Regions from separate parts of the Chryseobacterium sp. AC405b genome, predicted to be linked through region 1. Evidence: riboswitches for the same ligand, from Rfam matches in the RefSeq annotation. Region 1 holds a riboswitch; the other holds the start of a gene.

Evidence for each region. Region 1 has a riboswitch for cobalamin ahead of ACZZZA_RS00035 (TonB-dependent receptor plug domain-containing protein). Riboswitches for the same ligand answer to the same signal wherever they lie in the genome.
Region 2: another riboswitch for cobalamin. It lies ahead of ACZZZA_RS16290 (acyl-CoA thioesterase); the one in region 1 lies ahead of ACZZZA_RS00035 (TonB-dependent receptor plug domain-containing protein).

The regions. Positions count from the first base shown of each region.
Region 1 is NZ_OZ409877.1:4,340-8,920, reverse strand. Features, by position in the region: gene ACZZZA_RS00050 (CCA tRNA nucleotidyltransferase) at 1-313, shown strand, start outside; gene ACZZZA_RS00045 (hypothetical protein) at 395-1,033, opposite strand; gene ACZZZA_RS00040 (DUF5074 domain-containing protein) at 993-1,439, opposite strand; gene ACZZZA_RS00035 (TonB-dependent receptor plug domain-containing protein) at 1,453-3,288, opposite strand; cobalamin riboswitch at 3,321-3,497, opposite strand; gene cdd (cytidine deaminase) at 3,577-4,059, opposite strand; gene namA (NADPH dehydrogenase NamA) at 4,167-4,581, shown strand, end outside.
Region 2 is NZ_OZ409877.1:3,436,628-3,441,208, reverse strand. Features, by position in the region: gene ACZZZA_RS16310 (PspC domain-containing protein) at 1-1,410, opposite strand, end outside; gene ACZZZA_RS16305 (PadR family transcriptional regulator) at 1,423-1,752, opposite strand; gene ACZZZA_RS16300 (HD domain-containing protein) at 2,009-2,599, shown strand; gene ACZZZA_RS16295 (hypothetical protein) at 2,780-3,376, shown strand; gene ACZZZA_RS16290 (acyl-CoA thioesterase) at 3,471-3,854, opposite strand; cobalamin riboswitch at 3,970-4,149, opposite strand; gene ACZZZA_RS16285 (hypothetical protein) at 4,188-4,581, opposite strand, start outside.

The DNA.
Region 1 (4,581 bases):
AGATCTGTTTACGCTTTGCAAGGCAGATATCACCACTAAAAATTCTAAAAAACAGGAGAAGTTCAAAAAGAATTTTCAATATGTAGCCAATAAAATAAAAGAAGTTGAAGAGAAAGATCAGGTAAGAAATTTTCAGCCACCAATTTCAGGGGAAGAAATTATGGAAATGTTTAGTTTAAAACCCGGCAGAGAAATAGGAATCTTAAAAGAAAAAGTAAAGGAAGCAATTCTTGAAGGAGAAATTCCTAACGAAAAAGAAGAAGCTAAAAAATTTGTTATTACAGAAGCTGAAAAGCTTGGGTTGTCATTATAAATTTTCTCAATAAAACAAAAAATTCGGGCGGTTTCGTAGAAACCGCCCGAATTTTTATATCAATAATTTAATCTAAATCAATTAGTTTGGATAAACGTTTGTTGCTCCCATTCCTGTTGTGAATTTTTTAATCAGATTTCCGGAAGTAGTGTATACACTCATTTCGCTTGCCTGGGTAAAGTTTTTAACATCAGAAGTGAAAATTCTGCCGTCAATTACAGTAAATCCATATAAAGTATAGTATTGTCCGCCATCAACTGCCGTAATAATAGGCGCTGTAGGTGTAGCTGTAGCAGTCATATCCATAGAATAGATCTTATTCGCAGAGCTGAAAAAATATCTTCCGTTATCAATCTGAAGGTTTGTTGCTTTTGCAATACCCGTAAGCGTTTTTGTGCTTGTGATAGTTCCTGCCGGAGAAATCTGGTAAATGTAAGAATCGTTTGTTCCTTCTGCAATTGCGTACACATTATTGTTGAAGGCAATTGTTTTATTGATGTTTCCGTTTGGAAGTGGAATTGGTGATCCTTCAATTTGGTTGGTAGTTGTATTGATCTTTGTGATAGTATTTCCAAAACCGTAAGTAGCATTTTGAACGAAAATATTTCCACCTGCAACCACAACTGTTTCAACAGTATCTGTAAAATTAATTTTTTTCACTAAAGATAAATCTGAAGTTTTATAAATATTCACAGATTTTGGTTCCGTTGTACTTATCATTAGAAACATAAAGCATATTATTGGCTACAGCCATATAACGTGGATTGTTGAGTTCGCTCGTAATCTCACCTGTTTTTTTAAATGTATAACGGTTTACCACCTGAATTTTATTTGAATTATTCAGTAAAAGATAAGCCTGATCTCCGTTGTAAGCGATTGTCTGAAGTACATCTCCTAAGTTTTCATTATTGTTGTTCGCTTTATAGATGTCATTTTGCATTACGTTCAGATCTTTTGTGATGAAACTTACATCAGCATTTGGTACTCCGTAATTACCTTCATTGGTAATTAAATATCCGTTTTGGTAGCTTATTTGTGTTAAAGTTTCCTCATACTCAGACGAACATGAGATGTTGAATAATAAAACCAGTCCGAAGATAAGTTGTAAAAATCTAGTTATTTTCATAATATATTAAATTTTAAAAATTTATTGTTGCTGTTAAACTGTAATTTCTTTTGGGTAAAGGATAATAGGCAACCGTTTCATAGATTGTATCTGTGATATTGTTGACCTTAAATCCTAAAGTGTATTTTTTCAATAATGTTCCTGAAACTCCTGCATTCATTACAAAATAGGGCTGCAAAGCTTGTGGCCTGCTCTCGTCTGTAGTGGTGTAGGTTAAACCGTTAAACATTCCCTGGGCGTAAACTTTAAGAAATTTATACTGATAATCACCATTCATAAAAACTTTATGCAACGGAACATAAGTCAGTTGTTTTTGTGTTTCTAAATTGATAGATTTCGTGAAAACATACCCTGCATTGAGTTTAATAAAATGTTCGCCAAATAGTTTTTCGTAGGTTAATTGAGATTCTAAACCATAAGATTCAACCTTATTGGTGTTAAATGGCGACCAATATCCCAAACCGGTATCCAGCCAGCGTATCATATCGGTAATTCGCATATAGTAAGGCGTGATGCTCAATTTAAAATCTTTTACCTTAAATTCATGATTCATATCGGCCTGATTGGAAGTTTCAGGTTTAAGATTCAAATTTCCACCCGGCGACCAGTACAAATCGTTGAAAGACGGAAACCTGAAGTTTTTTGATAGATTTAAATTAAATTGATACCAATCTGCAGCTTTCCATTTTCCTGAAAATGAATACAGAACCGGAGAACTGAAATCTTGCACAAAATCTTTCTTTACACCCGCTTCAAAACGTAGATTTGCTGTAGCAAAATATCTCAGTAAACCTGCGACTGAACCAACATTTCTTCTTACTTTTCGAATTCCTGAAGTTCCTGTTCCTTCACCTTTGTTTTGTTGAAATTCTCCAATCACATTCACATTCCATTTCGGGCTTATAAAATAATTGAAGTCGTTTTTGACGATATAGTTTTTATTGATTCCGCCACTGGTGCTCGGAGCATCGTAAACCCCGAAATACTGAAAATTATCTTCCGTATATGCAGCTTTTAAACTGTTTGAAAATGTACTCTTATTAATATCCCACGCAAGCAGACTTCTTACAGTTTGCGCTTCGTATTTACTTTTATTTCCGTTTTCCGTGAATATCGGATAGTTTTGTGTCGCATCATAAAACTGACTTTGCCATGAAATGGTCTGTTTGTCAGCTATTTTATAGGAAACTCCAACATTGTATGTCGTATTGTAGAATTTTCCGTTTCTGTTGATATAATTTTGGGATTCCGCAACTTCATAATCATTTTCACTGATTACATAATTTCCTGAAACTTTAAAGCTGAATTTTTCATTGCTGAAAGAAGCTTTTAGAAAATTATTAAACGTTCCAAATGATGCAACTTCAGAATTGAACAATCCCTTAAAACCTTGATTGAAACTTAAATCATTATTCAAATGAATGCTTCCGCCAATCGCTCCGCTTCCGTATATCACACTTCCGCCACCAGATTTCACCTCCATTTGGTCATATCCGAAAAGCGCAATATTGTTGACGTCTCCCTGTCCCAAAAACTGAGAATTGATGTTGATTCCGTTCCATACAAAAGCGGTTTGTTGTGCTGTAGTTCCCCTAAAAGAAGGTGAAGAAACCGCACCACGACCATTTTCTTTAATGTAAACAGAAGATTGAAAGCGTAAAACTTCAGAAAGATTAGAAGAGTTTTTTTGAATATCAGCCGGAGTCAAAGTGGTAACTTTATGAAAAAGTTTAACCTTATTCATTTGATTGTCAAAAATATACACGGTGTCGATGTTTTTCTCCTGACCAAGGTAAAGAGAAAAATTGCATACGGCGAAAACGAAGACTAAAGAACTTTTTATACTCATATCATTTTGCTTTTCCTCCGAAAGCAATCAATTTTTATGTTAAAAGTTTGGCAGGTCTCCTGACTTTCGCTTTTCTACACCTTCCCGCTTTGGCAGTGGCTTTTTGTAGAAAATTTTAACGCGATTTACAGTTGCGGGGACAGCTTGGGATTTCCACCCAATTCCCTATTAATTCCAATACCTTGGAAACCAAAATTTTTGCAAATATATACTTTTAAAAAGAAATATAAGTTTAAATTAATAAAATTCAGTGTGCTTAGATAGTTGAAGCAAAGACATTTTAAAAAATTACATAAACGTCGCATCAAAATAAAATGGAAGCAAATCTTTGATAGAATTTACCTTGAAAACTTCCCCGCCTGGATTTGAAAAATAGACATCTATATTTTCATCCTGCTTTGTTTCATATTCCATTAAGCTTTGTCTGCAGGCTCCACAAGGTGGAATTGGTGGTGTTTTTGCTGAAAATTCTTTAGGTCCGCCAATGATAAATATTTTTTTGATCTTTTCATTTGGGAAATTGGCACCAATCCAGAAGATAGCTGTTCTTTCTGCACAAAGTCCGGACGGGAACGCTGCATTTTCCTGATTGTTTCCTGTATATATTTCCCCGTTTTCTAATAAAACAGAGCATCCTACTAAAAAGTTGGAGTAGGGAGCATAAGCGTTTTCACGAGCTTGTTTTGCTTTTTCGAATAGTTTTTTTTCTGTTTCATTCAGTTCGCCAGAGCTTTTGAAATGATCGTAACCTATTTGTATGTTTTTTTTCATTTTGTTCCGTAAAAAGGGCGATAAATGTACCTCTTTTTAGGCAAGCTGGCAATATCTTTGTTACGATACTAAATTTGTAATTTTAAACTTTTAAAAAAAAGAATTCAATGTTATATACTCCCATTCAATTTAGAAATGTAGAACTGAAAAACCGTTGGGTAATGTCGCCAATGTGTATGTATTCTTGTCAAGAAGGATTAGCCAATGATTTTCATTATGTGCATTACGGAAGCCGGGCTCAAGGAGGAACGGGTTTAATCATCGTTGAAGCAACCGGTGTAGAACCTCGTGGCAGAATAACCAATCACTGCATGGGAATCTGGAATGATGAGCAAGCCGCTGAACTTCAGAAAATTGTGAAATTTGTGCATGAAAATTCTGATTCAAAAATTGGAATTCAAATCGGCCACGCAGGTAGAAAAGGTTCTACTTGGGAAAATAAGCAGATTTCTGTAGAAGAAGGATGGGAAACCATTGCTCCAAGCCCGATTCCTTATCATCCGACCGAAAGAGTTCCCCATG
Region 2 (4,581 bases), 3.4 Mb from region 1:
CACTGCATTTTGTGGAATTACCAACTCGTAATTGATGCTGTAATCTCTGAAACGATGATCGTAAGGGTATTTAATGTAATTCGGAAGTATCACTTTATTGCCAACGATTTCAACAGGTACAATCACATTCAATGGAACATTATATCCTTTTGCCTCTTTTTTGATTATTAAATAAGGGGTCTGAATATTTGCTTTTCTAGTAACCTCAACGTCAATCCAGTCTTTTTCAAATACGTTTATTTTATCTGAGTACAAATCGTCATCATAACCTTTAAAGTTTTGAGGCACTGAAATCTGTTTTACATCAACATAAATGCTGTCTGAAGTTGTAGGAATTGCTACTTCTTCTGTATCTTCTTTATAACCTTTGAAGAACATATCTTTTTTTGCCATGCTGATTCCAAAATAAGTAGAAACAGCGATTAAAGAGAGGATCAATGCTCCGAGTACCCAGCCTGTATTTCTCAGTTTTGTTTTTGGTGAAATTAATTTCATGCTCAACAATCCGAATAGGAGTGCAGGAATTAAACTTCCTAAAACAATCATAATCATCAGGACATATTTCATTCCGTCGTTGTCAAAATAGAAATCCATTTCGTTGATAGGAGGGAAGCTGTCATTTCCCATGAAACCAAAAACTACAAATACACCGATAAGACAACCGAATGACATGAGCGCAAAAATTCCTCCTAAGAAATAACGGATTACATTCCAGATACCGCTTCCTGCATTGTTGATATACGGTTTATTCTCGATATAGATCTCACCGACTCTTTGTGTAGATTCGTTGGCAAACTGAACCAGCTTGTTAGATTCATTTTTAAGATTATCAAAATTCATAGGTTTTCCCTTCATTTTCAAAAAATCTGCTGCTGTTTCTGCTCTTGGCAAAACAATCCATAAGATTATATAGAGTAAACCTATTAATGATGAGGAAATTGCTGCTGTAAAAATCCCAAGAACGAAGATTCCTAACCAGATGGCTCTCATTGCAGTAATATCCATCCCTACATAGTGAGCCAAACCTGCGCAAACTCCTGCGATTTTTTGTCTTTCAGGATCACGGAACAGTTGTTTTTTGTCAGTGTATGTATTTCCTGAGAAGTTATTTTTGTTTGAGTTGGTATTTTTTTCAGAGTAATAAGCTTCTTCCTGTTCTTCTATTTTTTCCGGAGAACCGATCTGAGCAATTACTCTTTCTACATCACTATCGTTGATTACTTCCCGTTTTCCTAACGTATCTCTGAAGATTTCAACCATTCTGATTTCTATGTCGTGCATTACCTCGTCTGCTTCAGAAGCTTCCAATGAGCTTCTCAATGCGTTAAGATAATCGCTGAGCTTTATATATGCGTGTTCTTCTATTGTGAAAGAAAAACCTGCGAGTCCTATTGAGAGTGTCTTGTTCATAGCTTTGTTTTTTTAAATTTTTTGAGTGATTTGGTTGACAGAATCTGTCAATTCTTTCCAGGTATTTTGCAGTTCGGTTAAAAAAGTGCTGCCTTTTTCTGTGATCTGATAGTATTTTCTTGGTGGTCCTCCTGTAGATTCTTCCCATCTGTACGAAAGAAATTCTCCGTTTTTTAGTCTTGTTAAAAGAGGGTAGAGGGTTCCTTCCACAACATCCAGTTTTCCTTTTTTCAGTTCATCTATTAAATCCGAAACATACATTTCGCGATTGTTGATAAGACTTAAAATACAGAATTCCAGAATCCCTTTTCGCATTTGCGCTTTGGTATTTTCAGTATTCATCTTTAATAAGTTTTGTTTTGAGTTATATAAAACCGGTTTAGATTTCTAGTTAGTTAAACCTTCTCCGATTCTACATTACAAAGATATGTAATTAAAATGGTAATATGCAATACAAAGTAGTGAAATTATTTTAATTAATTATTTAATATACTGATATCCAGTTAAATAAATTTTAATTTTTAAATTTTATAAAACTTTTTTTATTCAAATCTCCTTTTAAAATCAGGATTTTAATGATAAATCTTATTTTTGTTAAATGAAAATTCAAAAAGAAATTGATTTTATTATCGCCGTTGATGCTCTAAAAAATGTGCAAAGAAGAAACTACAATGCAGACGACTCAAGGAGAGAAAATACGGCAGAACATTCCTGGCAAATTATTATTCTTGCTCAAATTCTTTTTCCGTATGCCAAAAACAGTGCAGATATTGACTTGCTGAGAGTGATCAGAATGCTTTCTATTCATGATCTGGTAGAAATTGAGGCTGGTGACACCTTTCTCTTTGATGAAGTAGCAATGGCAGGGAAATTTGAAAGAGAAAAACTTTCTGCTCAAAATATTTTCGGAATTCTTGATGAACCATTACGCTCAGAATTTTTTAATCTTTGGTTAGAATTTGAAGAAGAGCAAACTCCTGATGCAATTTTTGCCTGCGCCATAGATAGAATAATGCCTTTCATTCTCAATTCTCATACTTCAGGAAAAAGTTGGACAGAAGCTGCGGTAACCGAAAAACAGGTAAGAAATATTCTCGAAAATGCAATAAGCAGAGCTTCTGACGAAATGGGCGAGGCTTTTCAGTTTTTAATGACTAAAAATCTTGAAACGGAAAAAGTTTTGAAATGATTTCTTTAAAATTTTAAATTACTTCTGAAAATTTTGGTGTTCTGATTGTTGTATTGCTTAAAAAAGTTATGCTGACAAGATTACGGCAGAAGATCTGCAATATCATCAAAGTGAAAATAACTACACACTTTCAAAAATTTGTGTAAAATCTTTTTATAACTTAGCATAAAATGAATTTTGATGAAACTATTCTTTTTCTTAATAATTGCTGAAATAATTATGAGCTGCAGCAGCAAAAATATAAGGTGTTATAGTAATAATACAGATTTGATTATTGAAGAAATTATTGATAATAGTGAACCTGATTTTAAATTTCAAGCTGGGGGAAATATTTTAAATAAAAATAGATTAGTCAGTTCTTTTATGAAATCATCAACAGATTTTAAAAACACAAATGAAAAAGAATTTGAGAATATCTTTTTGCACATCGGATATGATGGCACACCTTATACTGATGAAGTTAAATTTTTAAATAGTTCTGACTATAAAAATTTTGTTATACAATATGAAAATAATAAAATATCAGAATTAAGTGATATAATTAAAAAGAAATATAGAAATTCCACTATGTTAGAAATTATTCAAGACAGGAAGAATAATGTTTTTTATGCATATTTAGAATTTTCAAAGCCCTTCTTTTCAAAAAATAATCAAACTGCCTATATAGAAGTAAATTATTATTCGGAAGGAGTATATGGTCATGGCAATGGTTTTATACTAAAAAAAACTTCGACAGGTTGGGAAATAGTCAGAGTACTTAACTTATGGATTTCTTAATTTATTTTCAAAAAATGAAGAAAAAAATATACTAAAAGGTAGCAAATATTTTAAGGTTTCGGCGGGCCTTTGGCCCGCCGAAACCTCTTAAAAATTATAGTATTCGGATTGGTTTTTTAAATTCATCAATCGCTACAAAAGTAAAATCCCCCACAATTGCCCTCTCTCTTTCATAGGAATACATTTGCTCGGTGTAAATTTCAACATTCACTTTCATACTTGTTTTTCCGACGTGTGAAACTTTTCCAATTAACTCAACAATCGTTCCTGCGGGAATAGGCTTTTTGAAATCAATTTTATCGCTGCTTACGGTTACCACTCGTTTTCTTGCGAAACGTGTTGCTGTAATAAATGCAACTTCATCCATCAATTGCATGGCAGTACCACCGAAAAGGGTGTCGTAATGATTGGTTGTGTTAGGAAAAACCGCTTTAAAAATTCGGGTCTCGGAAGTTTCAATTCTTTCTTCTGTAGTCATATTTCATTATTAATTAAAGCGAAAATGAAATATATTGAAGCAAGCAAACCGTTCAGGAACATAGAATTTCCCTGAATATGCCATAAGATCAATAAACTTCAAATCGCGAAAGTTTTTTTGTTTAAAAAAATAGGCAGGTCTCCTGACTTGTACCATCTCTATCTCCTTCCCATACCTTTTGCACAGTGGATTTTGATAAAAACTACAGATACTTACAGTTGCGCGACAGTTCGTGATTTTCACACGATTCCCTTTTCATCTGCGGTTAGGCAGAACCAATTTCCTGAAAAGCCAAATTCTTTTCAAATACAAAAATAATGATAAATAGACGAATTATTCAGGATTTTTTAAAATAATCTGGCTGATTACTTTCCCTTCTTTTATGGTCCAAAGCGTAGTATATCTGTTTGCTCCTGAACCATTGATCATGTAAAGAAATATGTGATCATCGTCAATAGAAGTAACTCCGATGTTTTCAAAATCCATCGTAGGTTGGAACATGTTTTTAATCGCTTCTCTTACGAAAACAGAACCTCTTCCGGGTTGCTGCACTCTGATTGATTTGATTTCGGTCATCCCGGTTGGTAATTCTTTATCAATTCCCCATGGTTTTACTTTGTCGATAGTTGTGATATTTCCATCTGGATCTTTTACCTGTTTGCGGAAACCTGCATTAGAGGGATATATATCAATTATGACTTTGCTTCTTTGTGCAGCAGGTATTTTC